2 regions of the Streptomyces sp. M92 genome follow, and region 1 is predicted to be linked to the other one. Evidence: riboswitches for the same ligand, from Rfam matches in the RefSeq annotation. Region 1 holds a riboswitch; the other holds the start of a gene.
The links. A riboswitch is a leader RNA that binds a small molecule or an ion and turns the genes downstream of it on or off. The one in region 1 is predicted to bind glycine.

Region 1 (14,495 bases):
ACTTCTTCGGGTTCTTCAGACCGAGGTTGACGAAGTCGTACATACCGCTGTAGCCGTCGGTGGTGTACACGTTCGCCAGGTTGTCCGAGCGCCAGTTGATGAACTTCTCGAAGACGAAGGGCAGGTAGTACCCGCCCTCCATCACCTTGTGGTTGATCTCCGTGGCGATCTTGGCCTTGCCGGCGTCGTCCAGCTCGGTCAGGTAGTCGGCGAACAGGCCGTCGATCTCCTTGTCCTTGATCAGCGCGTAGTTGTTGTTGGCGCTCTCAAGGATGTAGTCGCTGTGCCACAGCGGCAGACCGTAGCCCTGGACGGACGGGAAGTCCGGACCCCAGCCCATGATGATGACGCCGTAGCCCTTCTTGGCCACGTTGGAGGGGCTGCCGATGACGCTGGCGATCTGCGAGCCGTCGTACTGCTCGATCTCGAGGTCGATGCCGACCTTCTTCAGCGACGCCTGCATCGACTCGGCCGTGGCGACCTCGACCGGCTTGTTGTTGCGGACGGCGATCTTGCTCTTGAAGCCGTTGGGCTGGCCGCAGGCCTTCAGCTCTTCCTTGGCCTTCTCGACGTTGCCCTTCTTGTTGGCACCGGCGATCTCGTACGGGTCGTACTTCTGGCCCTCGGAGCCCGGGACGGACGGCGGCAGCATGTTGGTGCCGATGTCGCCGCCGGCCACCGGGCCGCCGCGCGCGGTCTGCAGCGAGACGTGGTCGGCGCCGTAGATCATGGCCTTGCGGCAGTGGATGTTGTCGAACGGCTTCACGTTCGTCGCGAAGGTCGCGTAGCGGATGTAGCCGGAGACCGGGTTGTCCAGGTTCTCCTTGTGCTCATTCAGGGCGGTGGTGCGGCCCTGCGGGGACAGACCGGTCTGGGCGAGGTCCAGGTCGTAGTCACCCGCGATGAGACGGGCGTCCAGGTCGTTGGCGTTGGAGAAGAACTTGATCGTGATCTTGTCCGGGTACGCCTTGCGGACCGGGTCCGAGTCCTGGTTCCACTCGGTGTTGCGGACCAGGGTGAGGTCCTTGCCGGGGTTGTAGGACTCGAACTTGTACGGGCCCGAGGAGAACGGGTGCAGGCCGTACTTGGACTTGGTGTCCTTGTCCTGGCGGACCGGGGACGCCGAGGTCAGCGCCAGCATCTCCTCGAAGTCCGAGTTGGCCTTCGGCAGCTTGAAGACGATGGTCTTGTCGTCCGGCGTCTCGATGGCCTTCAGACCCAGCTTGTCCTTGGACTTGTCCTTGTACGGACCCTGGTACTCGTCCTTGGGGTCGAGCACCTCCTTGAGGTACGTCGGACCACCCGACAGCACGTCCTGCGCCCAGACGCGCTCGATGCCGTACTTGACGTCCTTGGAGGTGATCGGCTTGCCGTCCTCCCAGGTGATGCCGTCACGCAGGGTGTACGTGTAGGTCTTGCCGTCGTCGGAGACCTTGGCGAGACCGGTGGCGAGGTCGGGGGTGACCTCGGCGCCCGCCTTGCCCGGCTCCGTCTTGTTCGTGACGAGCTGGCGGCTGTAGTAGCGGGAGAAGTTCCACATGAAGCCGTAGTAGCCGCGCGTGGTGTCCCACGAGTCGGCGTCCTGCGTGCTCGCGAACTTCAGGGTGCCGCCCTTCTTGGCCGCGGAGGCCTGGGCGACCTTGTTGTTGGCCGCGTCGAAGCCGGGCGCGCCGTTCTTCGAGCCGCCCTTGCTCTCGTCTCCGCCGCCGCCGCACGCCGCCGTGGTCAGCAGCGCGGCGACCACTGCGGCAGCGGCCAAAGCCTGCTTGCGCCGCCCTGAGGTGCGTTGGGTAGTCACGATCTCGGATCCTCCGGATTAGATGAGAGACCCCGTGCAGGTGCCACGGGTCGCTTTACGGAACGGCAGGTCAGCGGGAACCCTTCGGGTCCAGCGCGTCGCGTACGCCGTCACCGAAGAGGTTGAAGGCAAGAACGGTGATGAAGATCGCCACACCCGGGATCACCATGTACATGGGATCCGACTTGTAGTAGTCGATCGCGCTCGACAGCATCTGCCCCCAGGACGAGGTGGGCGGCTTGACGCCCACGCCCAGGAAGCTGAGTGCGGCCTCGGTGAGGATGTTGGTCGGGATCATCATCGTGGTGTAGACGATGATCGGCGCGACCAGGTTGGGCAGCAGTTCCTTGAACAGGATGTAGAAGCGTCCGGCACCCAGGGACCGGGCCGCCTCGACGTACTCCCGCTCGCGCATGGAGAGGGTCTGGCCGCGGACCACACGGCCGATGTAGGGCCAGCCGAAGAAACCGATCACCAGGATCATCATGAGCAGGCGGACGCCGGTGCCGCTGAGGCCCAGCATGCTGTCCGGCATGACCGAGACCAGCGCGATGATGAAGAGCAGCTGCGGGAAGGCCAGCAGGCCGTCCATGATCCGGCTGATGAGGGCGTCGACCCAGCCGCCGAAGAAACCGGCCAGGACGCCGAGGACGGTACCGATGATCACGGCCACGATCGCGGACAGGAAGCCGACGAGGAGCGAGATCCGGGCGCCGTGGACGATGCGGGCGAAGATGTCGCGGCCGTTGACGGGCTCGACGCCCAGCCAGTGCTCGCCGCTCATGCCGCCCAGGGAGCCGGTGGGCGTGCCGAACAGCGGGTCGATCAGGTCCTCGTGGAACTCGTTGGGGTCCTGGCCGTAGAGCGAGGTGATCAGGGGCGCGAAGATCGCGACCACGATGAGGAAGAGCACGACGATGCCACCCGCGAGGGCCAGCTTGTCCCGCTTCAGGCGCTCCCAGGCGATGCGGCCGAGGGAACGCCCCTGAACCGCCTTGGCCTCGGTGCCGGCAACCGCCGCTTCCTCGGCCGCGCTCGGGGCCGCCTCCGCGGTCGGCTCGTGCAATGGTGCCGTCATCTGGCAGGGACCCCTCTCAACCGGCGGTAGCCGGCCCGCACTTGCCGCTGTAGCGGCGTGATCAGTCCGTCGTACACAGGGGCGAACAACCACCCCTTGGTGCGGGAGTCTTCAACGCTTTGGCGATCTGTAGCCAGACTTGACGGGGAATGGATGCGCAACCGTGATGCTGTTCGAGGTGTTCCGTTATCCGGACAGTGGGTAACGGGGGTCGGACGAGGACGAGTTGGGGCATCGACGACACAGTGGTGCCATACGTCCTCGTCTACGCGCGAAGATGTCCGCCCACCGCGGGCGGGAGGAGCCACCGGGCGGTCAGTACCGGCCCTGCGCCGGAGGGTATCCGTACCCGCCCGCCGGCGCCTGTGCGGGGGCGGCCACGTGGGCTTCGCGGTCGTAGAACGGGCGGGCATTGGCACGCAGCCACATGGCGACCGGGTCGTGGGCGTCGGTCATCGCGACGGTCGACACGGGCAGCCCGTCCGGGACCGCGCCGACGGACTGCTGCATCATGGCGCGCACCGCGTCGACGGCCGGCGGGGAGGTGTCGTACACGTCGAGGCCGATGGCGAGATAAGGCGCCCCGAGCGCCGGCTGCACCCAGGCGCGGCGCAGCGCGCGGACCGCGGGGGTGCGGTGGGCGTTCTGCGCGAGCAGGGCGTAGAACTGCGGGATCTCGATGGCCGGTTCGGACAGCCGCAGGGGACCGGCGGGCTGGCGGTCCAGGCCGGAGGCGATGCGGCGCAGGTCGAGCCAGGGGACGCCGACGCCGCCGCCGGGGGCGTGCGGGTTGAGCCACAGGCCGTAGTGGTCGGGGTAGAGGGCGCGGGCCGCTTCGAGTCCGTCGACCACCTCGTACGACCGGTTCCAGCCGCTGGCCGACAGCTCCTGGGCGGAGGTGACGCAGGGGGCGTACCCGTAGCCGTCGACCTCCATGTTCCCGTACTGGGCGTCCGGGGATCCGGCTTGGCCGTGCCAGAGCAGCATCCAGACCTGGCCGGACGTGGGGGTGGCGAGCGCGCGGAGCAGGGACTCGTAGGCGTCGTAGCGCCCCGGGGTCACCTGGCGCAGCATGTGCTCGACCTGTCCGGTCGTGGTGCCGCTGGCGCTCACGCGTATCGCCCCTTCGAGAAGTTCCCCGGTTGTGAACCCAGCTTAAGGCTCCGCCGGGTGCGGGACGCCTATGTGCTCGGGGGGGTGCTGTCCGTTGGCGGGTGCGGGTCCGGTTGTGGCTGGGCGCGCAGTTCCCCGCGCCCCTGGGGCGGCTGCCCTGACCGGCGTCCGGACGTCCCGTAGATCGCTTCTTACAAGTCCCGGTCGTAGAACGGGTGGACGTTCGTGCGCAGCCAGTCGCAGACCGGGTCCTGGGCCGCCTCCAGGAGGACCAGGTTGACCTGGGTCTTCAGGGGGGCCTTGGCTAGGGCCCGGCCGAGGGCCTCCAGGGGGAGGGTGCGGGCGTCGCCCTCCCAGTGGGTGAGTTCGACGCCTACGAAGACCACCGGGTCGGCGGTCTCGATGGCGGCCATGCAGCGGCGGGCGGTGCGGACGACGCCGGTCGCGGCGAACTCGGCGGAGGCGGCGGCCAGGAAGTCCACCGGGTCGTCCTGCCAGTCCGGCTCGAAGAGGCGGACCCGGCCGCCGGACGCGGGCCCGTCCAGCGGGGTGCGGCCGGCCCGGCACAGCTCGGCCACGGCGGGCGGCGGCAGCGGGATGCCGACGACGCCGTCCGGGTTGACGGCGATGCCGACCTGCGGGGGCAGGCCCCGGGCGAACTCCGCGGCCGGGGCGACGGTGTACGCCATCTGCGCGCCGGCGACCTGGCGGAACTGCTCCTCGGAGCTGAACACCGGGACGTAGGCCTGGCCGTCGATCTCCAGCGAGGGCAGGTCGAGGGGACCGCTGTGCGGGCCGCCGCCGTTCGGCAGGGGTATCCACAGGAAGCTGCGGCCGAGCACCTCCACGATCCGGCCGCCGGCCGACGGGACGCCGAGGGAGGCGGACAGCACCTCCTCCAGCTCGTTGCCGGGCCACCCGCCGTGCGGGTGGGGGTGTGCCTGTGCCGGAAAGTCCATCTGTCCGCCTACCGCCTGCCTGGTACCGCTGCTGTGGCTGAAAAGGCTAACCCTTTCGGGTGTGCGGTCCTACGGTGCGTCACCCGGTGAACGCGATCCGGTGGAGGGTGTCGGCCGCGGCCCGGTCCAGCAGGACGGCCGAGGTGCAGCCCGCGGGCAGGGTGCCCTCGGTCACCGCGCGCAGCAGGCGGGTGCTGGCCGTGCGGTGCCGCAGGAACGCGTACCGCGACACGCCCCGGCCGCGCTCCCGCTGGCCGGCCAGCGCCTCGTCGGCGTCGACGTCGAGGAGCAGCAGGTGCAGGGTGCCCTCGCGGCGGCGGGCCTCGCGGGCCAGCCAGGCGCGCACCCAGGACTGTGTGCCGCAGTCGTGCACGACGACGCCCTCGCCGGAGCGCAGCGCGCTGCGCAGTCCGGCGTAGTGGGCGAGGCGGACGAGGGGGCGGTAGAGGGCGTACGGCAGGAAGCGCGGCATGCGGCGGTCCCAGCGGTCGCGGGTGTCCTGGGAGTCGATACGCCGGCCGCGCACGGTGCGCTCCATCAGCGTGGACTTGCCGCTGCCGGGCAGGCCGGTGATCACCACCAGGTCCCGGGGCCCGAAGAGCAGGGCGTGCGGGCTGCGGCCGTCGCGGTCCCTCAGGTCGCGGACGACGGGTGCGGGCAGTTCGGCGCACGCCTGAGGTGCCGGGGCGGCGGGCTGCTTGGGCAGCGCGAGACCCGAGGTGGCGGCGTACGCCGTGGTCCTGTTCACCGTGATCGTCCTCCCCTGGGGCGGTTCACGAGTTCCCATCCCCGTCGAGTGTAAAGAGAAGGTAATGCGCAGGTCTCGCGTTTTCGTGCGCTTACTGCCACAGGCCGGTTACAGATCACGGTCTGCCCAGGGATCGGCCGGGCGTGCAATGATGGCGGCGCCAACTGCATACCGGCCGTTTGAATCCGCGCGGGAGAGTCCCCGGCCGCGCCGGGGCGCCGAAGGAGCAAGTCCCTCCCTTGAATCTCTCAGGCACCGTTACCGCGCGGGCGAGGCACATCTGAAAAGCGGGCCGCCCTGACACGGCGGCCCCACCCAAGGTGCAAGCCCTGATCGCCGTACTCCGGTGGTCGTGGCGAACCTCTCAGGTTCCGATGACAGATGGGGAGGAACGACCTCGCCCGTGCCGTCCTGTCCTGGGAGACGACCGACCGATGAGCAGCACAGAACTCCGCCGTACCGCGCTCGATGCCACGCATCGCGCGCTTGGCGCGACGATGACCGACTTCGCCGGCTGGGACATGCCCCTGCGCTACGGCTCCGAGCGCGACGAGCACGTCGCGGTGCGCACCCGGGCCGGGCTCTTCGACCTCTCGCACATGGGTGAGATCACCGTCACCGGTGCGCAGGCCGCCGAGCTGCTGAACTACGCGCTGGTCGGCAACATCGGCAGCGTGAAGCCGGGCCGCGCCCGCTACACCATGATCTGCCGCGAGGACGGCGGCATCCTGGACGACCTGATCGTCTACCGGCTCGACGACACCGAGTACATGGTGGTCGCCAACGCCTCGAACGCCCAGGTCGTACTCGACGCGCTGGCCGAGCGGGCCGCCGGCTTCGACGCCGAGGTGCGCGACGACCGGGACGCGTACGCGCTGCTGGCGGTGCAGGGCCCGGAGTCCCCGGGCATCCTCGGGTCGCTCACCGACGCCGACCTGGACGGCCTGAAGTACTACGCCGGCCTGCCCGGCACCGTCGCGGGCGTCCCGGCGCTCATCGCGCGCACCGGCTACACCGGCGAGGACGGCTTCGAGCTGTTCGTGAAGCCCGAGCACGCCGTCGAGCTGTGGCAGGCGCTGACCGAGGCGGGCGAGGGCGCCGGGCTGGCCCCGTGCGGCCTGTCCTGCCGGGACACGCTGCGCCTGGAGGCGGGCATGCCGCTGTACGGGCACGAGCTGACGACCGCGCTGACGCCCTTCGACGCCGGGCTCGGCCGGGTGGTGAAGTTCGAGAAGGAGGGCGACTTCGTGGGGCGCGCCGCGCTGACCGAGGCCGCCGAGCGCGCCGCTTCGGAGCCTCCCCGCGTCCTGGTCGGCCTGGTCGCCGGGGGCCGCCGGGTCCCGCGCGCCGGGTACCAGGTCGTCGCCGGCGGCGAGGTGATCGGCGAGGTCACCTCCGGTGCGCCCTCCCCGACGCTGGGCAAGCCGATCGCCATGGCGTACGTCGACCCCGCGCACGCGGCGCCGGGCACCGAGGGTGTCGGCGTGGACATCCGGGGCAGCCACGAGCCCTACGAGGTCGTGGCGCTGCCGTTCTACAAGCGCCAGAAGTAGACACTGGGCGGCGGGACCTTCGCCGTCCCGCGCGCGTTCTCGCTGATCACCAGCGGTTTCCGTAGTCCCCCCCTTCATCAGCACTCCCCCGCGTACAGGAGAATTCAGGCCATGAGCAACCCCCAGCAGCTGCGTTACAGCAAGGAGCACGAGTGGCTGTCGGCCGCCGAGGACGGCGCTTCGACGGTCGGCATCACGGAGCACGCGGCCAACGCGCTCGGTGACGTCGTCTTCGTCCAGCTCCCCGAGGTCGGCGACTCGGTGACCGCGGGCGAGACCTGCGGCGAACTGGAGTCCACCAAGTCGGTCTCCGACCTGTACTCCCCCGTCTCCGGCGAGATCACCGAGGTCAACGAGGACGTCGTCAACGACCCGTCGCTGGTGAACTCCGCGCCCTTCGAGGGCGGCTGGCTGTTCAAGGTGCGGATCACGGACGAGCCGGCCGACCTGCTCTCGGCCGACGAGTACACCGCCTTCACCGCCGGCTGAGGAGACACGGACCGCATGTCGCTTCTGAACACACCCCTGCACGAGCTCGACCCCGACGTCGCCGCCGCCGTCGACGCCGAGCTGGACCGCCAGCAGTCCACCCTCGAGATGATCGCCTCCGAGAACTTCGCGCCGGTCGCGGTCATGGAGGCCCAGGGCTCGGTCCTCACCAACAAGTACGCCGAGGGCTACCCGGGCCGCCGCTACTACGGCGGCTGCGAGCACGTCGACGTGGTCGAGCAGATCGCCATCGACCGGGTCAAGGCGCTTTTCGGCGCCGAGCACGCCAACGTGCAGCCGCACTCGGGCGCCCAGGCCAACGCGGCCGCGATGTTCGCGCTGCTCAAGCCGGGCGACACGATCATGGGTCTGAACCTCGCCCACGGCGGGCACCTGACCCACGGCATGAAGATCAACTTCTCCGGCAAGCTCTACAACGTGGTCGCCTACCACGTCGGCGACGACGGCCAGGTCGACATGGCCGAGGTGGAGCGCCTCGCCAAGGAGAACAAGCCGAAGCTGATCGTGGCCGGCTGGTCGGCGTACCCGCGCCAACTGGACTTCGCCGCGTTCCGCAAGGTCGCGGACGAGGTCGGCGCCTACCTCATGGTCGACATGGCGCACTTCGCCGGTCTGGTCGCGGCGGGCCTGCACCCGAACCCGGTTCCGCACGCCCACGTCGTGACCACCACCACCCACAAGACGCTGGGCGGCCCGCGCGGCGGTGTGATCCTCTCCACGGCCGAGCTGGCCAAGAAGATCAACTCCGCCGTCTTCCCCGGTCAGCAGGGTGGCCCGCTGGAGCACGTGGTGGCCGCGAAGGCCGTCGCCTTCAAGGTCGCCGCGAGCGAGGACTTCAAGGAGCGCCAGGGCCGTACGCTGGAGGGTGCCCGCATCCTCGCCGAGCGCCTGGTGCGGGACGACGCGAAGGCGGCGGGCGTCTCCGTCCTGACCGGCGGCACGGACGTCCACCTGGTCCTGGTCGACCTCCGCGACTCCGAGCTGGACGGACAGCAGGCCGAGGACCGTCTCCACGAGGTCGGCATCACGGTCAACCGCAACGCCGTCCCGAACGACCCGCGTCCGCCGATGGTGACCTCCGGTCTGCGCATCGGTACGCCGGCCCTGGCGACCCGCGGCTTCACGGCCGAGGACTTCGCCGAGGTCGCGGACGTGATCGCCGAGGCGCTGAAGCCGTCCTACGACGCCGAAGCCCTCAAGGCCCGGGTGAAGGCCCTGGCCGACAAGCACCCGCTGTACCCGGGTCTGAACAAGTAGACACCGCGTGCGCACGGGGGTGCCGTGCCCGTCACGAGCGGGCACGGCACCCCGCCCCCCCGAAGCACCACCTCTGCACCACCCCCGTTCTGAGGAGTCCCCCGTGGCCATCTCGGTCTTCGACCTGTTCTCGATCGGCATCGGCCCGTCGAGCTCCCACACGGTCGGCCCGATGCGCGCGGCCCGCATGTTCGCCCGCCGCCTGCGGGGCGAGGAGCTGCTGGGCTCCGTCGCCTCGGTCCGCGCCGAGCTGTACGGCTCGCTCGGCGCCACCGGCCACGGCCACGGCACGCCCAAGGCGGTGCTGCTCGGCCTGGAGGGCGACTCGCCCCGCACCGTGGACGTGGAGACGGCCGACGACCGCGTCGAGACGATCAGGTCGTCCGGCCGCATCAGCCTCCTCGGCGAGCAGGAGATCGCCTTCTCCTACGACGACGACATGGTCCTGCACCGCCGCAAGGCCCTCCCCTACCACGCCAACGGCATGACCCTGTGGGCGTACGACGCGGCGGGCACGGAAGTGCTCTCCAAGACCTACTACTCGGTCGGCGGCGGCTTCGTCGTCGACGAGGACGCGGTGGGCGCCGACCGCATCGTCCTCGACGACACTGTCCTCAAGTACCCCTTCCGCACCGGCGACGAGCTGCTGCGCCTCGCCCGCGAGACGGGCCTGTCCATCTCCGCCCTGATGCTGGAGAACGAGCGGGCCTGGCGCGACGAGGACGAGATCCGCGAGGGCCTGCTGGAGATCTGGCGCGTGATGCGGGCGTGCGTGGAGCGCGGCATGACCCGCGAGGGCATCCTGCCGGGCGGCCTGAAGGTCCGCCGCCGCGCCGCCAACACCGCGCGCAAGCTGCGCTCCGAGGGCGACCCGCAGGCCCTGGCGATGGAGTGGATCACGCTCTACGCCATGGCCGTGAACGAGGAGAACGCGGCCGGCGGCCGGGTCGTCACCGCCCCGACGAACGGCGCGGCCGGCATCATCCCGGCGGTCCTGCACTACTACGTGAACTTCGTCCCCGGCGCCGACGAGGACGGCGTGGTCCGCTTCCTCCTGGCCGCGGGCGCCATCGGCATGCTCTTCAAGGAGAACGCCTCCATCTCCGGCGCCGAGGTCGGCTGCCAGGGCGAGGTCGGCTCCGCCTGCTCGATGGCGGCCGGCGCCCTCGCCGAGGTGCTGGGCGGCTCCGCCGAGCAGGTGGAGAACGCCGCCGAGATCGGCATGGAGCACAACCTCGGCCTCACCTGCGACCCGGTCGGCGGCCTGGTCCAGATCCCGTGCATCGAGCGCAACGGCATGGCCGCGGTCAAGGCGGTCACGGCGGCGCGGATGGCGATGCGCGGCGACGGCTCGCACAAGGTGTCCCTGGACAAGGTCATCAAGACCATGAAGGACACCGGCGCGGACATGTCGGTCAAGTACAAGGAGACGGCGCGGGGCGGGCTGGCGGTGAACATCATCGAGTGCTGAGGTTCTAGGCCCTGAACAGCGCGTTTGCTTCTTTCAGCGCTGTCAGGGCCTTCCCTGCTTACCTGGCGGAAGTCCCTGGGACCTCCCTGGGACAGACGTGAAAGTCCCTGAAAAGGTCCTGGGATGTCCCTGCTTCGAGGGCACCCTGCGGGCGGTCGGACATGATGGGAACTCCCGCGTAGGGCACCTGCCCGACACCTGTCAGCAGCCGAGAAGGTACTCGGCAAGCGCTCCGTCAAGCAGGACGTAGTCGGGGTCGGTCTCCCGCAGGATTCTTAGCACCCGGGCGCCCGGCGGGCGAGGTGGCCGACGGCAGCGGTGACGACGGCGATCCGTGTGAGCGGTTCGTGCCGCCGAAGGTAGACCAGCGGACGAGAGCACTCTGATGGGGCGGGAGCTTGCCGCGACGGTCACCCTCACGGGTGACGATGAGCATGATTACCCACTCGACCAGGACGTGGCGCAAGTCGAGTGCGGCAGGGCAGGAAGACCAACAAGGCTCTTGCGCAGATGAGTTGAGACGTCGAACACCTCTGTCAACGGCACAGGAGCTTCGCGCTTTGCGGAACGCCGGCCGGTCACCCGATCGGTGGGCACTCTGGAGAGATCGATGTACAGGGTGTCGTTGGCATGCTCCAGACTGCGTCGCGCACCAGTTCGCCGTAGCAGCGGAGTCGAAGCCCAACACCGTGGGCCGGCAGCGGGCCCGGGCCATCGCTGCCGGGCTCCCCGACACTGAGCATGACCTGGCCAGCCACCTGCTGACGTTCGCGACGCTGTGAAGCGTCGAAGCGCACAGGTTCGGTGAGAGCGAGGCGCTGCAGTGGAGACCTCTACCGCGGGCGCGTCTCGTCGACGACCCAGGACAGGTACGCCTCCGATCCTCCGGTCACAGGCAGCGTGACCCACTGGGGGACGTCGTACGGATGCCTCTCGTGCAGCCATGCCTGTAGCGCGGGGAGGCGATCCGACGACGTCATGTAGGAGATCCGCCACTCCTGAGCCGCCTCGACCTTCCCCTGCCACCAGTAGAAGGCGGTGATGGGCGCGTCAATGTGGACGCCCGCCGCCAGTTTGCTCTCAACAGCGCCTCTGGCGAGGGTCTTCGCCTGCTCCTCGTCGTCACTCGTCGTCTGCGCGATCACGATCTCGGGATCCATGCGGCTACCTCTCCAGTTCGGGTACCGACCTCCATGATCGAGTGCCCCTCGGCGCACTCCAGCACGATCCGCGAGCGCAAGGCCAGAGCCCGGGCCGTCGAACGACGCCGCACCCAGCCCTCCAGCACCGCCCGCTGGGCATCGGTCACCGACAACGGCGGAATCTCCGGACCCGGACGACTCATGCCCGACCAACGACAAATCTCCGACTCAGGTCACTAGCGTTGCACACGGTGATCCGCATGCCACCGCATCGGCGGGGTTCGTGTCCGGGCGAGAACCTTCGTGCTGTCCTCGAGACGGCGACTCTGCCCAGCTGCGGGGAAGAGGAAGAAAGCGGTGCAGTCAGCCGAACGCAGACCAGATGGCTGACAGGACGGTGGCCGCGTACTCCTCCCCTCGTGTGATGACGTGGGTGTAATCGACTCGCCCGCGACGGGCGCCGGCTTCCCAGTACAGAGCGCGGACCGCGCCGGCGGTTGCCGGAGCCGAAGCGTTACACCCCCGAGGGGCGGGTTCCGGGTGGTGCCGCGGGGTGCCATTCGAACAGGACGATGGTTGCGTCATCGGTGAGCTGGCCTTGCTGTTTGTGCATGAGGAGGGTGTGCATGAGCCGGCGCAGGGCTTCGGGGGCGGGTTCACCGGCGGCCATGGCGCGGATGATGAAGTCGGCGAAGCCGCCCTCGCCGAAGCGTTCACCGGCGTGGGAGCGGGCGTCGGTGACGCCGTCGGTGTGGAGCAGGACCCGGTCGCCGGGGTTGAGCTGAAGGTGGTGAAGGGTGCGGGGCATGTCCGGTCGGACAGCGCCCAGCCCCAGGGGCAGTTCGCCGGCGTGCTCCATGGCTCCGTGCACCACCTCCGCGCTGCGGATCAACAGGGGAGCGGGGTGGCCGCAGTTGATCCAGGTCAGGTGTCCGGTGAGCAGGTCGAGGTGGGTGAGGACGGCGGTGGCGTACCGGTCGGGGAACGCGTCGGACACGACCTGGTCGATGGCGTGGGCGGTGTCGGTGAGACTGGCGCCGCGGCGTCGGGTGTTGCGGCTGGCGGCCAGCGCGACCGAGGAGGTCAGGCCCGCCTGCAGGTCGTGGCCCATGGCGTCGAAGACGGCCGCGTGCAGGAGGTTGCCGATGATGCCGTGCTCGAACGCGTCCCCGCCCAGCTCGTAGGCCGGTTCCAGGACCGCGCTGGAGGTGACCTGTCCGGTACCAATGGTGCGCGCGGGCAGGAACGCCCACACCATTTCGGCGGGCAGACTCATCGGCTGCGCCCGCATGGCCGTCGCATAGTCGTCGCTGTAGCCGGCCTTGTCCAGGACGATGAGGGTGATCAGCGACGCCAGGGACTCGCAGAGCAGCATCCTGGGCTTGTCGAAGCTGGGGGCCTGCACTTTCAGGACTCCGACACGTTCGACACCGTCCAGGAGCGGCAGCCACAGCGTCAGCCCGTCCTCGTCCTCATCCGCGCTGACACGCGGAGAGACACTCCGGTACGTCCATCCCGCCTGGGTTCCCTCGATCGGCAGATCATTGACCGGGTTGGCCTGCGCGTCCGGCATCGCCACCAGCACGTTCTCCTGCAGATCCGCCAAGTACACCGTCAACCGGGTCACGCCCAACGCCGCGTAGTGCCCGCGCAGCACCCCAGGCAGGTCGGTGGGCGCCATGTCGTGGATCTGCCGCAGCAGCCGGCCCAACACCGCATCGTCAGACACCGTCCTACCCCAATCTCACCGCTCACCGGATCCGCCAGCCGCCCGGGCCATCAGTCCTTCCAGTGTCAAGGCAGACCACCACGACGGCATCAGCACAGCGCGCTTCGCCTGGCGTCGACGGGAGTCGGGCGTCGACTGGGCTTGATCGCCACTGTGGGGCCGAGGCGCCGACCTGTAGGAGACCAAGACCCCCGGGCGGCCCTGATGGTGCACCGCTGATGTCAGACAAACGGCATGAGGTTACTTCCACTGACACGGCATCTCACACAACCGCTGGACACGCCCTCTGCCACCCCGACGGCCCGCCGCGCGACCAGGTCGACGGGACCTGGGCCCAGAGGGTATCGATCGGCCGACGCGCAAGCGGCTGAGCGCGCCCCGCTCCCCCGGCCGCAGCCGTACCGCCCACCCCGCCCGTCCCATACTCTTGCACTCCAGCCAGGGAACATGGGCAAAGCGGCCGCAACGGGAATGTCAGCGATCCGCCCACGGCGAAATCGGGTGGTGGCCTGCGCGAACGCGGAGACGGTCCGCTGGGTCGCGCACCCTTGGGGTAACCTCCAGCGCAACGGCCAGGCGCAACCTCTGCCGCAACCTCGTGCTCCTGGCCGACCGAGGCGCCCGGGTCACGCGGCCCGGACGGCTCCGCGAGCGCGGACCATCTGGCGCAGCTCGGTGCGCGCCGCCGGCACCGAGGGGGCGGTCTCCCGGTACGGGTGCCCACCACAGCCGTATGGACAGGCGCAGCAGGAGGCGGCGCAGCGCGGTGGTGTCGCGGGGGCGGGGTGCGGCGAGCGCGTCGTAGGTGGCGTTCCAGGCGACTTACGTCTGCACCAGATAGTCGGGGAAGTCTGTCGCGTCCATACCGGCATTAGATCTCTCGTTCGAATTTGGTGTCAGATCGGACACTCTCCGGACGAAGTGGTGGTCGGGGTCATTGTCCTGTGCCGGCGAAAGTTGATCAGTGCCATTGAAGGGCTCGCCCTGTCCCGTCAGACAACGTAGGGAAGTCTGAGCGGCTCAGGTCACGTGCACCGTGTTCACCGAGATCGAGGCGACTGCGGTGGCTGTGATGACCAGGGCGTCGGCGGGAAGGAGGACCCGTAAAAGTCAGGGAGGGTGCAGTGAAGGGTGATC
Region 2 (14,495 bases), 3.4 Mb from region 1:
GACGTCCTTGGCCACGGGCACCGGCATCGCGGCCGACTCCACGGGGAGATCAGCGGTCAGGACGGCCAACTCGCCGAGTGTGCGGGCACCGAGAGCCGCTCCGACGCGCTCGTCGAGTTCGTCGACTGTCAGCCGGCCGTCGGCCGTGGCGGCGCTCAGCACGTCCACGACCCGGTCCCGGTCCTCGTGCGAGGCCCGGATCACGGACGCCTCACCGAGTCGTGAGGGCTGTGCCGTCATACTTCCACCCCGTTCTGCCGGGCGCCCGAGCGGACGCTCCACCGCTTCACCGTCCCAACCGTTCCACCGAGAGTAACGCTGTATCGCGTCATACCCAACGGCCGACCTCCGGCAACCCGTTCCCGCGCCGCGCCCTATCGTGACCGGCATGCAGTCCTACACCATCGGCCAGGCGGCGCGGCTGCTCGGCGTCAGCCCCGACACCGCCCGCCGCTGGGCCGACGCGGGCCGGATCACCACCCATCGGGACGACGCCGGGCGGCGGCTCGTCGACGGGCGTGACCTGGCCGCGTTCTCGGTCGAACTCGCCCGCTCCGGCGGTGCCGACGAGGAGACCCCGTTCACCTCGGTCCGCAACGCCTTCCCCGGCATCGTGACGGCGATCAAGCTCGGCGACGTCGCCGCACAGGTCGAGATCCAGGCCGGTCCGCACCGGCTGGTCTCCCTCCTGACCCGTGAGGCGGTGGAGGAGCTCGGACTCGAGGTCGGCATGGAGGCCACCGCCCGCGTGAAGTCGACGAACGTACACATCGACAGGGCCTGACCCATCCCGACCCGACGCTCCGTACGAACGCACATGCCAGCTATTACCGGCGCCCGGCTCGCTCATGCGATGCGACAGGATACTTTTCCCTGGCAGATGCGGAAGTATGATCGGCGCAACGGGGAACCCGTCGTGCGTCCGGTCAGGTCACCGGGCCCGCCGGGCTCCCGCAGGAGGACGCAGAGGGAGTGGCCGTGATGACCCGTTCGGTGCGCAGGACCCGCCGCATCCGCCGGAGCCTGCGGGCGAGCGGTGCGGGAGCAGCCGTACTGCTGGCCCTGAGCGCCTGCTCGCCGTCCACCGGCTCGGAACAAAACGCGGGCTCGGCCGGTTCCTCCGCCGACGTCTCCGGCCAGGTCACCGTGTTCGCCGCCGCCTCGCTCAAGGAGAGCTTCACGACGCTCGGCGAGACGTTCGAGCAGCGGCACCCCGGCACCGAGGTCACCTTCAACTTCGGCGGCAGCGACTCCCTCGCCGCGGGCATCACCAGCGGCGCCCCGGCGGACGTCTTCGCCTCCGCCAGTCCGAAGACGATGGCCACCGTCACCGACGCCGGGGCGACGGCCGGCGAGCCGTCCACGTTCGTCCGCAACCAGTTGGAGATCGCCACCCTGCCGGGCAACCCCGAGGGGATCTCCACCCTGGAGGACCTCACCGCCTCCGGCCTCAAGGTCGTGCTGTGCGACAAGGCCGTGCCGTGCGGCGCCGCGGCGCGGAAGGCGCTGGAGGCCGGCGGCCTCGAACTCACCCCGGCCTCCTACGAACAGGACGTCAAGGCGGCCCTGACGAAGGTCGAGCTGAAGGAGGCCGACGCGGCCGTCGTCTACCGCACCGATGTGAGGGCGGCCGGTGACAAGGTGACGGGCGTGGACTTCCCCGAGGCGGCCGAGGCCGTCAACGACTACCCGATCGCCGTCCTCGAGGACGCCCCCAACGCGGGCGCCGCGAAGGCCTTCGTCGAGCTGGTGAAGTCCGGCGAGGGGCAGCGGGTGCTGACGGACGCCGGGTTCCTGACGCCATGAGGAAGCCCGACGCCCGGAAGGCCGGCGCCCGTGCGGTGCCGGTCCCCCTGCTGGTGCCCGCGCTGGTCGGCCTGGCGTTCCTGCTGCTGCCGCTGATCGCCCTGCTGGTGCGGGCCCCGTGGAACGGTCTGCCCGAGCAGCTGGCCAGTCCGCAGGTGTGGCAGGCGCTGCGGCTGTCGCTGCTGTGCGCCACGTCGGCGACCCTGCTGAGTCTGGTCGTCGGCGTGCCCCTGGCCTGGCTGCTGGCCCGCACGGAGTTTCCCGGCCGCGGCTTCGTGCGGGCGCTGGTGACGTTGCCGCTGGTACTTCCTCCGGTGGTGGGCGGCGTGGCGCTCCTGCTGGCGTTCGGCCGCAACGGCGTCATCGGGCAGTGGCTCGACGCCTGGTTCGGGATCACGCTGCCCTTCACGACGACGGGCGTGATTCTGGCGGAGACCTTCGTGGCCATGCCCTTCCTCGTCATCAGCGTGGAGGGCACGCTGCGCGCCGCCGACCCGCGCTTCGAGGAGGCGGCCACGACCCTGGGCGCGTCCCGCTTCACCGCGTTCCGCCGGGTCACGCTGCCGCTGATCGCGCCGGGCGTCGCGGCGGGCGCCGTCCTGGCCTGGGCGCGGGCGCTGGGCGAGTTCGGGGCGACGATCACCTTCGCGGGCAACTTCCCGGGCCGCACCCAGACCATGCCGCTCGCGGTCTACCTCGCCCTCCAGAACGACCCCGCGGCGGCGATCGCCCTCAGCCTGGTGCTGCTGGCCGTCTCCATCGCCGTACTGGCCGGTCTGCGGGACCGCTGGATGAGGGCGGCATGACGGGCCGGGCGCGGGCGTCCGGCAGGCCGGACGGGGACGACATGACCGACACCGGGGAACCGGCCACCGCGCGGCCCGCCGACGGCCGCGCCGCCGGCGGCGGGCTCGACGCCCGGCTCGTGGTGGACCGCGGCACCTTCCGCCTGGACGTCACGCTGACCGCCGCGCCCGGCGACGTCGTCGCGCTGCTCGGCCCCAACGGCGCCGGCAAGACCACCGCACTGCGCGCCCTCGCCGGCCTGGCCCCGCTGACCGACGGCCACCTGCGCCTAGACGGCACCGCGCTGGACCTGACGCCGCCCGAGTCCCGGCCGGTCGGCGTGGTCTTCCAGGACTACCTGCTCTTCCCGCACCTGTCCGCCCTCGACAACGTCGCGTTCGGGCCGCGCTGCCGGGGTGCGGGCAAGGCACAGGCCCGGGCGCAGGCCGCCGTCTGGCTGGAGCGGATGGGCCTGGCCGAACACGCGGGCGCCAAGCCACGCCGCCTCTCCGGCGGCCAGGCCCAGCGCGTCGCCCTCGCCCGCGCCCTGGCCACCAACCCCCGGCTGCTCCTCCTGGACGAGCCCCTGGCGGCACTGGACGCCCGTACCCGGCTGGAGGTGCGGGCCCAGCTCCGCCGCCACCTGGCCGAGTTCGAGGCCGTCGCCGTACTGGTCACCCACGACCCGCTGGACGCCATGGTGCTGGCCGACCGGCTGGTCGTCGTCGAGCACGGCCGGGTCGTGCAGGAGGGCGGCCCCGCCGACATCGCCCGCCGGCCGCGCACCGACTACATCGCGCGACTGGTCGGCCTGAACCTGTACCGCGGGCAGGCCGACGGCCACACGGTCCGGCTGGACGCCGGCCCGGCCATCACCACCACCGAGGACCTGGCCGGTCCCGTCTTCGTGGCCTTCCCGCCGAGCGCCGTGACCCTCTACGGGGAACGCCCCGGCGGCACCAGCGCCCGCAACCTGTGGCGCTGCGAGGTCGCCGGGCTGGAGACGCACGGCGACCGGATCCGCGCGGACCTGACCGGCGAACTGCCGCTCGCCGCCGACCTCACCGCGGTCGCCGCCGCCGAACTCGGCCTCCGGCCCGGAGCGCCGGCGTGGGCGACGGTCAAGGCGACGCAGACGCACGCATACCCGGCGTAGCGGCCGCACCCGGCTACGGTGCCCTCCATGAGCCTGAGCATCCGCAACCAGCTCCCCGGCACCGTCACCGCCGTCACCCCGGGCGAGGCCATGGCGACGGTCAGGGTCCGCCTCTCGGGCGGCCAGGACATCACCGCGGCGATCACCCGGGACGCCGCCGACGATCTCTCGCCGGCCGCCGGGACCGCCGTGCGCGTCCTCGTGAAGTCGACGGAGGTCTCGCTGGCCACCGGCCGCGCGGAGGGCCTGTCCATCCGCAACCGGCTGCCGGGCACGGTCACCGCCGTCACCGCCGGCCCGGCGATGGCGTCCGTACGCGTCGCCGTCGAGGGCGCCGAACTGACCGCCGCGATCACCGCGGAGGCCGCCGAAGACCTCGGCCTCGCCGTCGGCACCCCCGTCGTCGCACTGGTCAAGTCGACGGAGGTGTCCCTGGCGACGGTGTGACCACACCCCGACAGTCCGCCCCACGACCGGCACCGGCACCGCGAAGGCCCCGTCCAGTCCCCTGCGGGGGCCGGACGGGGCCTTCGCCCCGGGCTCAGTCCTCGTACGCGTCCAGCGGCGGGCAGGAGCAGACCAGGTTCCGGTCACCGAAGGCCTGGTCGATGCGGCGCACCGGCGGCCAGTACTTGTCGGCGGCGGACACCCCGGCCGGGAAGACGGCCTCCTCGCGGGAGTAGGCGTGGTCCCAGTCGCCGCCCAGCGCGCCCGCGGTGTGCGGCGCGCCCCGCAGCGGGTTGTCGTCCGCGGACCAGGCGCCGGAGCCGACCTTCTCGATCTCCGCGCGGATGGCGATCATCGCCTCGCAGAAACGGTCCAGCTCGGCCAGGTCCTCGGACTCGGTCGGCTCGATCATCAGCGTGCCGGCCACCGGGAAGGACATCGTCGGCGCGTGGAAGCCGTAGTCGATCAGCCGCTTGGCGATGTCGTCGACGCTGACGCCGGTCGCCTTGGTCAGCGGGCGCAGGTCGATGATGCACTCGTGCGCGACCAGCCCGGCCGGGCCGGTGTAGAGCACCGGGTAGTGGGGCTCCAGGCGCTTGGCGATGTAGTTGGCGGACAGCACGGCCACCTGCGTGGCGCGCTTGAGGCCCTCGCCGCCCATCAGCCGGACGTACGACCAGGAGATCGGCAGGATGCCGGCCGAGCCCCACGGCGCCGCCGAGATCGGGCCGACGCCCGTCTGCGGGCCCGCTGCGGGCTGCAGCGGGTGGTTGGGCAGGTACGGCGCCAGGTGCGACCGTACGGCCACGGGACCGACGCCGGGGCCGCCGCCGCCGTGCGGGATGCAGAACGTCTTGTGCAGGTTCAGGTGCGAGACGTCACCGCCGAAGTGACCCGGCTTGGCGAGGCCGACCAGGGCGTTGAGGTTGGCACCGTCCACGTAGACCTGGCCGCCCGCGTCGTGCACCTGGGCGCAGATGTCGGCGACGTGCTCCTCGAAGACACCGTGCGTGGAGGGGTAGGTGATCATCAGCACGGCCAGTTCGTCGCGGTGCTTCTCGATCTTGGCGCGCAGGTCCTCGACGTCGATCTCGCCGTCCTCGGCGGTCTTGACGACGACGACCTTCATGCCGGCCATCACGGCGCTGGCGGCGTTGGTGCCGTGCGCGGAGGACGGGATGAGGCAGACGGTGCGCTGCTCGTCGCCGTTGGCCCGGTGGTAACCGCGTACGGCGAGCAGGCCGGCGAACTCGCCCTGCGATCCGGCGTTCGGCTGGAGCGAGACCTTGTCGTAGCCGGTGACCTCGGCGAGCCGCTCCTCCAGCTCACGGATGAGCGTCAGGTAGCCCTGCGCCTGCTCGGCGGGCGCGAAGGGGTGCAGCGCTCCGAACTCGGACCAGGTGACCGGCTCCATCTCGGTGGTCGCGTTGAGCTTCATGGTGCAGGAGCCCAGCGGGATCATGCCGCGGTCCAGCGCGTAGTCGCGGTCGGCGAGGCGGCGCAGGTAGCGCAGCATCGCCGTCTCGGAGCGGTGCTGGTGGAAGACCGGGTGGGTGAGGAAGTCGTCGGTGCGCAGCAGCGCCTCGGGCAGCGTCTCCTCGGTGTCCGCGTCCAGCGCCTCGATGTCGCCCTCGACGCCGAAGGCGTTCCACACGCCGCCGACCTGCGCACGGGTGGTGGTCTCGTCGCAGGCGAAGGACACGTGGTCGGCGTCGACGAGGCGCAGGTTGACGCCGTTCTCGCGGGCGGCGTGGACGATCGCGTCGGCCCGGCCGGGCACCCGCGCGGTGACCGTGTCGAAGTAGGCGCCGTGCACGATCCCGACACCGCCGGCCGCGAGGCCCGCGGCGGTGATCGAGGCGTAGCGGTGGGTGCGGCGCGCGATGGCCCGCAGTCCCTCGGGACCGTGGTAGACGGCGTACATACCGGCCATGACGGCGAGCAGCACCTGCGCGGTGCAGATGTTGCTGGTGGCCTTCTCGCGGCGGATGTGCTGCTCGCGGGTCTGCAGGGCGAGACGGTAGGCCTTGTTGCCGTCCGCGTCCACGGAGACGCCGACCAGGCGGCCGGGCAGGCTGCGGGCGAACTTCTCGTGCACGGCCATGTAGCCGGCGTGCGGCCCGCCGAAGCCCATCGGCACACCGAAGCGCTGTGTCGTACCGACGGCGATGTCCGCGCCCAGTTCGCCGGGCGAGGTGAGCAGCGTGAGGGCGAGCAGGTCGGCGGCGACGGTGACGAGGGCGCCGAGCTCGTGCGCCCGGTCGATCACCGGCTTGATGTCGCGTACGGCTCCGGAGGCGCCCGGGTACTGGATCAGGACGCCGTTGATCTCGCGCTCGGCGACCTCGGCGGGGATGCCGTCGCTCAGGTCGGCGACGACGACCTCGACGCCGGTCGGCTCGGCGCGGGTCTGGATGACGGCAATGGTCTGCGGCAGGGCGTCCGCGTCGACCAGGAACAGGCCCTTCTTGTTCTTGCCCATGCGCCGGGACAGGGCCATCGCCTCGGCGGCGGCGGTGCCCTCGTCCAGCAGCGAGGCGCCGGAGGTGGGCAGGCCGGTCAGGTCGGCGACCATCGTCTGGAAGTTCAGCAGGGCCTCCAGGCGGCCCTGGGAGATCTCCGGCTGGTACGGCGTGTACGCGGTGTACCAGGCCGGGTTCTCCATGACGTTGCGCAGGATCACCGGCGGGGTGAAGGTGCCGTAGTAGCCGAGACCGATCATGGAGTCGAGGACCTGGTTGCGGTCTGCCAGCGAGCGCAGCTCGCCCAGCACCTCGGCCTCGGAGCGGGCACCGGGCAGGTCCAGCGCTTCGGCGTTCTTGATCACATCCGGCACCGCGGCGGCCGTCAGCTCGTCGAGCGAACCGTAACCGACCTGCGCGAGCATCTTGGCCCGGGCCTCGTGGTCGGGGCCGATGTGGCGCTGCTCGAACGGCAGTGCCTGTTCGAGTTCGGTGAGCGGGGTGCGATGGGCGGTCATTGCGGAGGCCTCCTGGTCTGACGACCTTCGAGGGGCACCACGGCGCGGGTACCCGGACGGCCTCCCCCTCTGTCATCTCGACCTGAGAGCTTCACCAGGCGGGCCCGAGGGCCCTCCCGGCTTTCACCGTCGGTGAGAGCGGAAGCCGTCGACACCCGCTCTGCTTTCCAGAGTGACCTCGTCCGTGCGGTACGTGAGCCTGAGAGATTCCGGGGAGGATTTGCTCCTTCGGCGCCTCCGGTGATGTCCGGAGGACTCTCCCGCACGGGGTCAGCAGCCGCTGTCAGCGTACCAGCGAGGCCGCCGCACGGACCTTCGAGTGGCCGACCGCCTCTATGTGCTCTTTCGTAGTACTACGGATGATTTCGGCGGCTGGCGGGTCGGCTGGTGCACGACCCGGGAACGACCATGTGGAGGGCCCGTGCGTACCGAGATAGACCCGCGCAACCTGATCGGCCGCAAGGCGTTCGACCGCAACGGCACCCGGATCGGCACCGTCGACGAGGTCTACCTCGACGACGCCACCGGCGTTCCCGAGTGGGCGGCCATACGCACCGGACTGTTCAGCAGGGACGCCTTCGTGCCCCTGGAGCCGAGTGAGCTGGTGGACGGGACACTGCGCGTGCCCTTCGACCGGGCTCTGATCAAGGAAGCGCCCGACTTCGGCGTCGGCCGCCACCTCTCCCCGGAACAGGAACTGCAGCTCTACCACCACTACGGCCTCGACGTCGCCGCTCCTCCCCCGCCGCCCGACCACAACTTCGGCAAGCTGGCCGGTCAGGACAAGGAGGACGCCTGACGGCCCCTTCCGTCCCACCGCCTTGCGGCACCCGCCGTCAGGCAGCCGCCGTCAGGCAGCCGCCGTCAGCCGGAGGCCATCCGCACGGGCCCCACCGGCCCACCCCCGGCGCCCGGACCCGGACCAAGCTCCGCACCGGCGCCCGCACCCGCGCTGCCCCCCGCGTCGGGGCTCGAGCCGGTCACGGCGCCGGAACCCGGGTGATTTCCCGCGCCGGAGCCCGGGCCGGTCTCCGCTTCCGAACCCGGGCCGGTCTCCGCGCCGGCTTCCACCGGCCCCGGCCGTCCGGCGTTCCCGGGTCTTCGCGTGACCGGCGGGACCAGCGGCAGCGGGTCCGCCGGCGCCAGATCCGGATCGTCCACCGGGAAGGTCCGCACCCGGCCGGTCCCCGAGTACGGCGTCTCGAAGCGCACCGTGACCCGCCCCAGACCGCTGCCCTGCACCCACCCGTGCCCGTACTGCGTGTGCCGCACGTCGTGCCCCGCCGGCCACCGGCGCTCACCGGGTGCCGGACGGTGCTCCTCGGCGGGCTCGGCCTCGGGCTCCTCGGCGGGTTCTTCGGGCCGGTCTCCCGCCGCCTGCGCGAACAGGTCCTCCTGGGTGTAGTCGGCGAGGCCGCTGACGCCGACCCCGAGCAGCCGTACGCCGCCCGTGGTGTCCACCAGGTCCAGCAGCCGGGCCGCCGCCTCCCGCACCACCGCGGGGTCGTCCGTCGGCCCGCGCAGGGTCTCCGAGCGGGTCAGCGTGGAGAAGTCGTACCTGCGCACCTTGAGGACGATGGTCCGGCCGGACAGTCCGGAGCCGCGCAGTCGGCGCACACACCGGTCCGCCAGCCGCCGCACCTCCATGCCGACCCGGGTCCGGTCATGGATGTCGATGTCGTAGGTGTCCTCGACCGACACCGACTTGGTCTCCCGCTCGGCCACCACGGGCCGATCGTCACGCGCCAGCGCCATCGCGTACAGCGCGTGCCCGTGCGCCTTGCCCAGCAGCCGTACGAGCTCGTCCTCGCCCGCCTCGGCGAGCTCGCCGACCGTGGTGATGCCGGCCCGCCGCAGGTGGTCGCCGGTGGCCGGTCCCACCCCGGGCAGTGTCCGCACGGACATCGGCTCCAGCATGGCCCGCTCCGTGCCCGGCGGGATCAGGACCAGCCCGTCCGGCTTGGCCTCCTCCGAGGCGATCTTGGCGAGCATCTTGGAGGCGGCCAGCCCCACCGACCCCGTGAGACCGGTGACGGCGCGGATGTCCGCACGGAGCCTCGCCCCCGCCAGCCGAGCGGAGTCCTCGTCCCGGGCCGCGCCGCCGGCCTCCAGGTCCACGAACGCCTCGTCCAGGCTCAGCGGCTCCACCAGCGGCGACAGCGCCCGCAGGAGCCGCATCACCTGCTCGCTGATCGACCGGTACAGCTCGAAGCGCGGGACGAGGTACGCGGCGTTGGGGGCCAGGCGCCGGGCCTGCCCCATGGGCATCGCCGAGTGGACGCCGAAGACCCGCGCCTCGTACGACGCGGTGGCCACCACTCCGCGCGGTCCCAGGCCTCCCACGACCACGGCCTTCCCGCGCAGACTCGGTTTGGACGCCTGCTCCACCGAGGCGAAGAAGGCGTCCATGTCGAGATGCAGGATCGTGGGCGCGGCTCTCACATGTCCGATGGTGCCTCACACCACTGACAATGCCCCGTCGGCGTGCGGGAGTGCTCAGACGGCCCGGTTGCGCCGCCGCGCCAGCTCGTCGGCGGGATTGTGCCCGACCAGGGTCTCGCCCGTGTCGATCCGCTCGCCGTGCAACTGGGAGAGCGCGCTCTCCACGTCCCGCCAGACCACGCCGACGGCGATGCCGAAGACGCCCTGGCCTCCCTGGAGCAGGGCGTGCACCTCGTCGGGCGAGGTGCACTCGTGGACCGTTGCGCCGTCGCTCATCAGTGTCATCCGCTCCAGGTCACGGAAGCCGCGTTCCCTGAGGTGCTGCACGGCGGTGCGGATGTTCTGCAGGGAGACACCGGTGTCGAGGAAGCGCTTGACGATCTTCAGCACGACCACGTCTCGGAAGCTGTACAGGCGCTGGGTCCCGGAGCCGTGCGCCGGTCTCACACTGGGCTCGACGAGGCCGGTGCGGGCCCAGTAGTCGAGCTGCCGGTAGGTGATGCCCGCGGCCGCGCAGGCCGTCGGCCCCCGGTAGCCGATCTGCTCGGACGCCATGGACGTCGCCCCTCCGCTGCTCGGCACCGCAGCCGGTCGCTGCGGGGCCGGGTCGGCCACGCCACCGTGCTGCGGGTAGGCCCCGCCCGCACGGAGCCGGGAGCCCGGGGGAGGGTACGGACCGCTTGCCCCGAGGCCGTGCCCGGAACCGCCCCCGGCCGTACCGTCGCCGCTGATTCTCACGCCGACCTCCGTCCTTGACCTGCCTCCTCGACGGTAGGCAGTCACCAAGGGTGCGTCAACGATCGCCACACTCGCCACGCCGAGTGATAATCACCCTAAGAGTGGTTTCCCGTACCCGATCGCGGGGAAAGGCTAGCCGAATGTGCCCGGCGAGGGCCGTGCGCCGCGTCGGGGCACCTCACCCGCGCGGTTCACTGATTGCTGGTTCCAAAGTCCTCCGGCGAGATCTGGTCGAGGAACTCGCGGAACTTCTCCACCTCGTCCTCCTGCTCGTCCGGGATGGCGATACCCGCGTCGTCGAGGACGGTGTCGCTGCCGTAGATCGGCGTCCCGGTGCGCAGCGCCAGCGCTATCGCGTCGGACGGCCGGGCACTCACCTCGACGCCGCTCGCGAAGACCAGTTCGGCGTAGAAGACGGAGTCGCGCAGGTCCGTGATGCGCACTTCCGTGAGCTCCTGGCCCACGGCTTCCAGCACGTCCTTGAACAGGTCGTGGGTCAGCGGGCGTGCGGGAGCCATGCCCTGCTGTGCGAAGGCGATCGCCGTCGCCTCCCCCGGCCCGATCCAGATGGGGAGGTAGCGTTCGCCTCCCACCTCGCGCAGCAGCACGATCGGTTGGTTGGAGGGCATCTCGACCCGGACACCTACGACATCGAGCTCGTTCACACAGCAACCCTAGGCCGTACCCGGGACATTTGGGTAGTCGGGCCGGGATCGGGTGGGCGATCCGGGTTGTGGGCCGGGACGAGGGCCGTCGCGAACCGGGCTGCGGATCGGGCCTCCTGCCGGGCGGGCCGTCGGCCCGGTCAGGGCAGCCGTACGCCCAGAGCGGTCTGGACCAGCGCCGCGTGCAGCTTCACCGCCAGCCCCGCCAGCTCTTTGGTACGGGCCTCGGCGTGCGCCCTGGTCTGCGGATTGCGGTGCCGCTTCAGCGGTGCCACGACCTGGTCCACGAGACCGGCCTCCCGGTCGGCGGCGGCCTTCATCACCCGCAGGTGGCGCGGCTCGATGCCGTACCGGCCCAGCTGGACCACCAGCGATGCCACGGTCACCGTCTCGGCGTCGTAGGCACCGTCGGAGAGCGGGGCGACGAGTCCGTACGACTCCCACTCCTTCAGCTCCTGCTCGCCGATACCGGCCGCGGCGAGCAGTTCCTCCCGGCCGATCCGGACCGCCGCGGACCCCTCTGCGGGCTCCGGCGCCGGCTCTCCGTCCCGCTGTCGGCCCAGTGTCGGCAGCGGGACGGCCTCGCCGCGCTCCATGGCGTCCAGGTGCTCGCGGATCACCTTCAGCGGCAGATAGTGGTCCCGCTGCATGCGCAGCACGTGCCCGAGACGCTCGACGTCGTGCGCGCTGAACTTGCGGTACCCGGCCGGGGTCCGCCGCGGCTCGACGAGCCCTTCCGACTCCAGAAAACGGATCTTGGAGATGGTGATGTCGGGGAACTCGTCGCGCAGCGCGTTCAGCACCGCGCCGATGCTCATCAGCCCACTGTCCGTGGCGGTGGTGCCGTGGTCGGCACCACCGCTCGGTGTTTGAAGCATGGACCTTCCCTGGAGGTTCCCCGGGCGATGGCCCGGGGGCGGTCAGTAGCCCCGCTGGCTCGCGTAGAAGACCAGCCGGTACTTGCCGATCTGCACCTCGTCACCGTTCGACAGGGCGACCTGGTCGATGCGCTCGCGGTTGACGTACGTACCGTTCAGGCTGCCGACGTCGGCGACCGTGAACGAGCCGTCGTGGCCGCGGCGGAACTCCACGTGCCGGCGCGAGACCGTCACGTCGTCCAGGAAGATGTCGCTCTGCGGGTGACGCCCCGCGGTGGTCAGCTCGCCGTCCAGCAGGAAGCGGCTGCCCGAGTTCGGGCCACGGCGCACGACCAGGAGGGCGGAGCCGAGCGGCAGCGCGTCCACGGCGGCCTGCGCCTCGGGCGAGAGCGACGGCATCGCGGTCTGGCCGGTGACCTCGGCGTCGTACGCCTCGAGCCCCGAGATGGAGATCGTGGAGGTCGTCTCGGACGCCCGCTCCGGGACGGCACCCGGGCGCAGCGGCGCTCCGCAGTTGGAGCAGAACCGGCTGTTCTCCGCGTTGCGGTTACCGCACCTCGTGCAGACCAGGGCCGACATGGACGGATCCTCCTGCCGCGGCTGCCCCGCCGGGGCGTTCGACGCGTACGGGCCGGACGCGAACCCTCCGCCCGTACCTGAGGCTGACGGTTGGCCGAAACCTATGCCGCCGGACTGGGCAGGGTCAACAGACGGCGCGCCCTGACCACCGGAGACGTCACCGCCCGGACCAGCCACCTGGTCCCGGAACATCGGGCGCCCGTCCTCCGCGTCAGGCTGTGCCCGATGGCGAGCGGTCGCGTTCTCGCGGCCCTCTCGCGCACTCTTGCCGAACAACTTCGCAAACAACTTCACGGGCGATTCCCCTTGACCGAAACAGACCCGCCCGTGGGGCAGGACGAACCCTGACTGACCGTACTGGCCGACCCGGACACCTTCACAACGTCCGTCTCCACCAGACAGTTTCCACCACGCACCACCCAATCGGTGCGCCGACCCCCCGCAACCTCATGCCCTGGCCGGATGCCCCCCATGCACCGCCGGTTCACTGGGAGGACGACCGAGCGTAGTCAGGCCGCTTCGCCGCTCGCAAGGCGTCCACGACGATCTTGCTCGACCGCTCAACAGTAACGGTGGCCTGTTCCTTCTCCAGAGTCTGCACCACTCCTCCAGGAATGTTGAGAGCCGGTTCGAGGTCCTGCGGCTTGCCGATGACCTGGAAACGATAGGGCGCGTTGATCTTGTTCCCGTCGACGCTCACGGAATCGTCGGTGTCCGTGAGGTACGTGTCGGCGACCACCCGCACACCGTTCACCTGGATCGCCTCCGCCCCCGCCGCGCGCAGCTCCTGGATGGCGTCGAGCAGCATGTCCGCCTCGACCGCGCCCTTCGCGTCCTCGATCGTCACCGTGATACCAGGCCCCTGCGCGGCCACGGTGCCCGCGAGGACGCCGAGTTGCCGCTCCCTTTCGAGCGTCTGCTTACGGGCCTCCTCCGCCTGGTCGGAGCTGTTCTCCAGCTCGTCGCGCTGCTTTACGAGACCTTGCTTCTCGTCTTCTAGACGCTGACTGCGGTCGTCCAGTTCATCGAGGATGCGGACCAGATCCTCCTGCCGCGCGCCGCGCAGCGCGCTGTCGCCCTCACTGTTCGAGGCCACCTGGACCGCGAGGCCGAATCCGAGGCCGAACAGGAGAAGAGCCACGATCAGTTGCGCCCGCGTGAGACGCGGCGGCCACAGGCCCTTGACCAGCCGCTGCCTGCCGGTCAGTCCGGGCCGTCGCGGTCCCTGCGGGCTCCCGTCCGGGCTGCCGGTGGACTCCGGGCCGTCACTGGCCGGGGCGTCCGCCTCCGCCGGGGCCTTCGAAGGCACCTCGTCGGGCAGTTCCTTGCGCAGGCCACTCGCCCGCTGGTCCCGCTGGTCGCCCTGGTCGCTCATCGGCCTCACGCCCGGAACACGTGGCGGCGGATCGCCGCGGCGTTGGAGAAGATGCGGATGCCGAGGACCACCACGACACCGGTGGAGAGCTGGGCCCCGACGCCCAGCTTGTCGCCGAGAAACACGATCAGCGCGGCGACGACGACGTTCGACAGGAACGACACGACGAAGACCTTGTCGTCGAAGATGCCGTCGAGCATGGCCCGCAGACCACCGAAGACGGCGTCGAGCGCCGCCACGACGGCGATCGGCAGATACGGCTCGACGGCCGCCGGGACCTCCGGCCGGACCAACAGGCCGGCCACGACTCCCACGACGAGGCCCAGTACGGCGATCACGATGTGCCCTTCTCGGTTATCGGCTGTGCTGTACGTACGGTCACGCTCGACGCGGCCGGCAGCCGGAGGTCGTCCGCGACGGAGATGGCGGTCCGGATTCCGTAGTTCTCGTGCAGGGCCTGCAGGTAGAACCAATCGGCGCTGTCCTGGAACCGGCTGCGGAGCCGTCCGCCGTCTCCCACCGCGCGCGCCGTGTACGGCGGTACCAGCGGCCTGTTGTCGACCAGGATCGCGTCACCGGCGGCCCTGATCGCCGACAGCGCCGTCAGGCGCTGGCCGTTGATGGAGATCGCCTCGGCTCCCGA

Region 2: it holds a riboswitch for glycine, as region 1 does, so the genes downstream of both, gcvP (aminomethyl-transferring glycine dehydrogenase) here and gcvT (glycine cleavage system aminomethyltransferase GcvT) in region 1, are expected to answer to the same signal.

Annotation. Positions count from the first base shown of each region.
Region 1 covers NZ_CP101137.1:3,365,405-3,379,899, reverse strand. Annotated here, with positions in the region: gene M6G08_RS15430 (ABC transporter substrate-binding protein) at 1-1,798, opposite strand, end outside; gene M6G08_RS15425 (ABC transporter permease) at 1,869-2,876, opposite strand; gene M6G08_RS15420 (enhanced serine sensitivity protein SseB C-terminal domain-containing protein) at 3,192-3,989, opposite strand; gene M6G08_RS15415 (enhanced serine sensitivity protein SseB) at 4,181-4,948, opposite strand; gene M6G08_RS15410 (AAA family ATPase) at 5,028-5,696, opposite strand; glycine riboswitch at 5,877-5,970, shown strand; glycine riboswitch at 5,971-6,087, shown strand; gene gcvT (glycine cleavage system aminomethyltransferase GcvT) at 6,131-7,249, shown strand; gene gcvH (glycine cleavage system protein GcvH) at 7,361-7,738, shown strand; gene glyA (serine hydroxymethyltransferase) at 7,754-9,016, shown strand; gene M6G08_RS15390 (L-serine ammonia-lyase) at 9,120-10,487, shown strand; partial or broken gene M6G08_RS15385 (IS5/IS1182 family transposase) at 10,707-10,923, opposite strand; gene cutA (divalent-cation tolerance protein CutA) at 11,321-11,647, opposite strand; gene M6G08_RS15375 (PP2C family protein-serine/threonine phosphatase) at 12,144-13,358, opposite strand; gene M6G08_RS15370 (PP2C family protein-serine/threonine phosphatase) at 14,483-14,495, shown strand, end outside.
Region 2 covers NZ_CP101137.1:6,803,179-6,817,673, forward strand. Annotated here, with positions in the region: gene M6G08_RS31420 (DUF1707 SHOCT-like domain-containing protein) at 1-240, opposite strand, end outside; gene M6G08_RS31425 (TOBE domain-containing protein) at 389-784, shown strand; gene modA (molybdate ABC transporter substrate-binding protein) at 982-1,806, shown strand; gene modB (molybdate ABC transporter permease subunit) at 1,803-2,612, shown strand; gene M6G08_RS31440 (ABC transporter ATP-binding protein) at 2,609-3,748, shown strand; gene M6G08_RS31445 (TOBE domain-containing protein) at 3,776-4,195, shown strand; gene gcvP (aminomethyl-transferring glycine dehydrogenase) at 4,290-7,175, opposite strand; glycine riboswitch at 7,353-7,448, opposite strand; gene M6G08_RS31455 (PRC-barrel domain-containing protein) at 7,597-7,974, shown strand; gene M6G08_RS31460 (DNA polymerase IV) at 8,040-9,617, opposite strand; gene M6G08_RS31465 (MerR family transcriptional regulator) at 9,672-10,355, opposite strand; gene M6G08_RS31470 (bifunctional nuclease family protein) at 10,547-11,020, opposite strand; gene ftsR (transcriptional regulator FtsR) at 11,161-11,898, opposite strand; gene M6G08_RS31480 (zinc-ribbon and FHA domain-containing protein) at 11,941-12,900, opposite strand; gene M6G08_RS31485 (DUF881 domain-containing protein) at 12,962-13,852, opposite strand; gene M6G08_RS31490 (small basic family protein) at 13,858-14,190, opposite strand; gene M6G08_RS31495 (DUF881 domain-containing protein) at 14,187-14,495, opposite strand, start outside.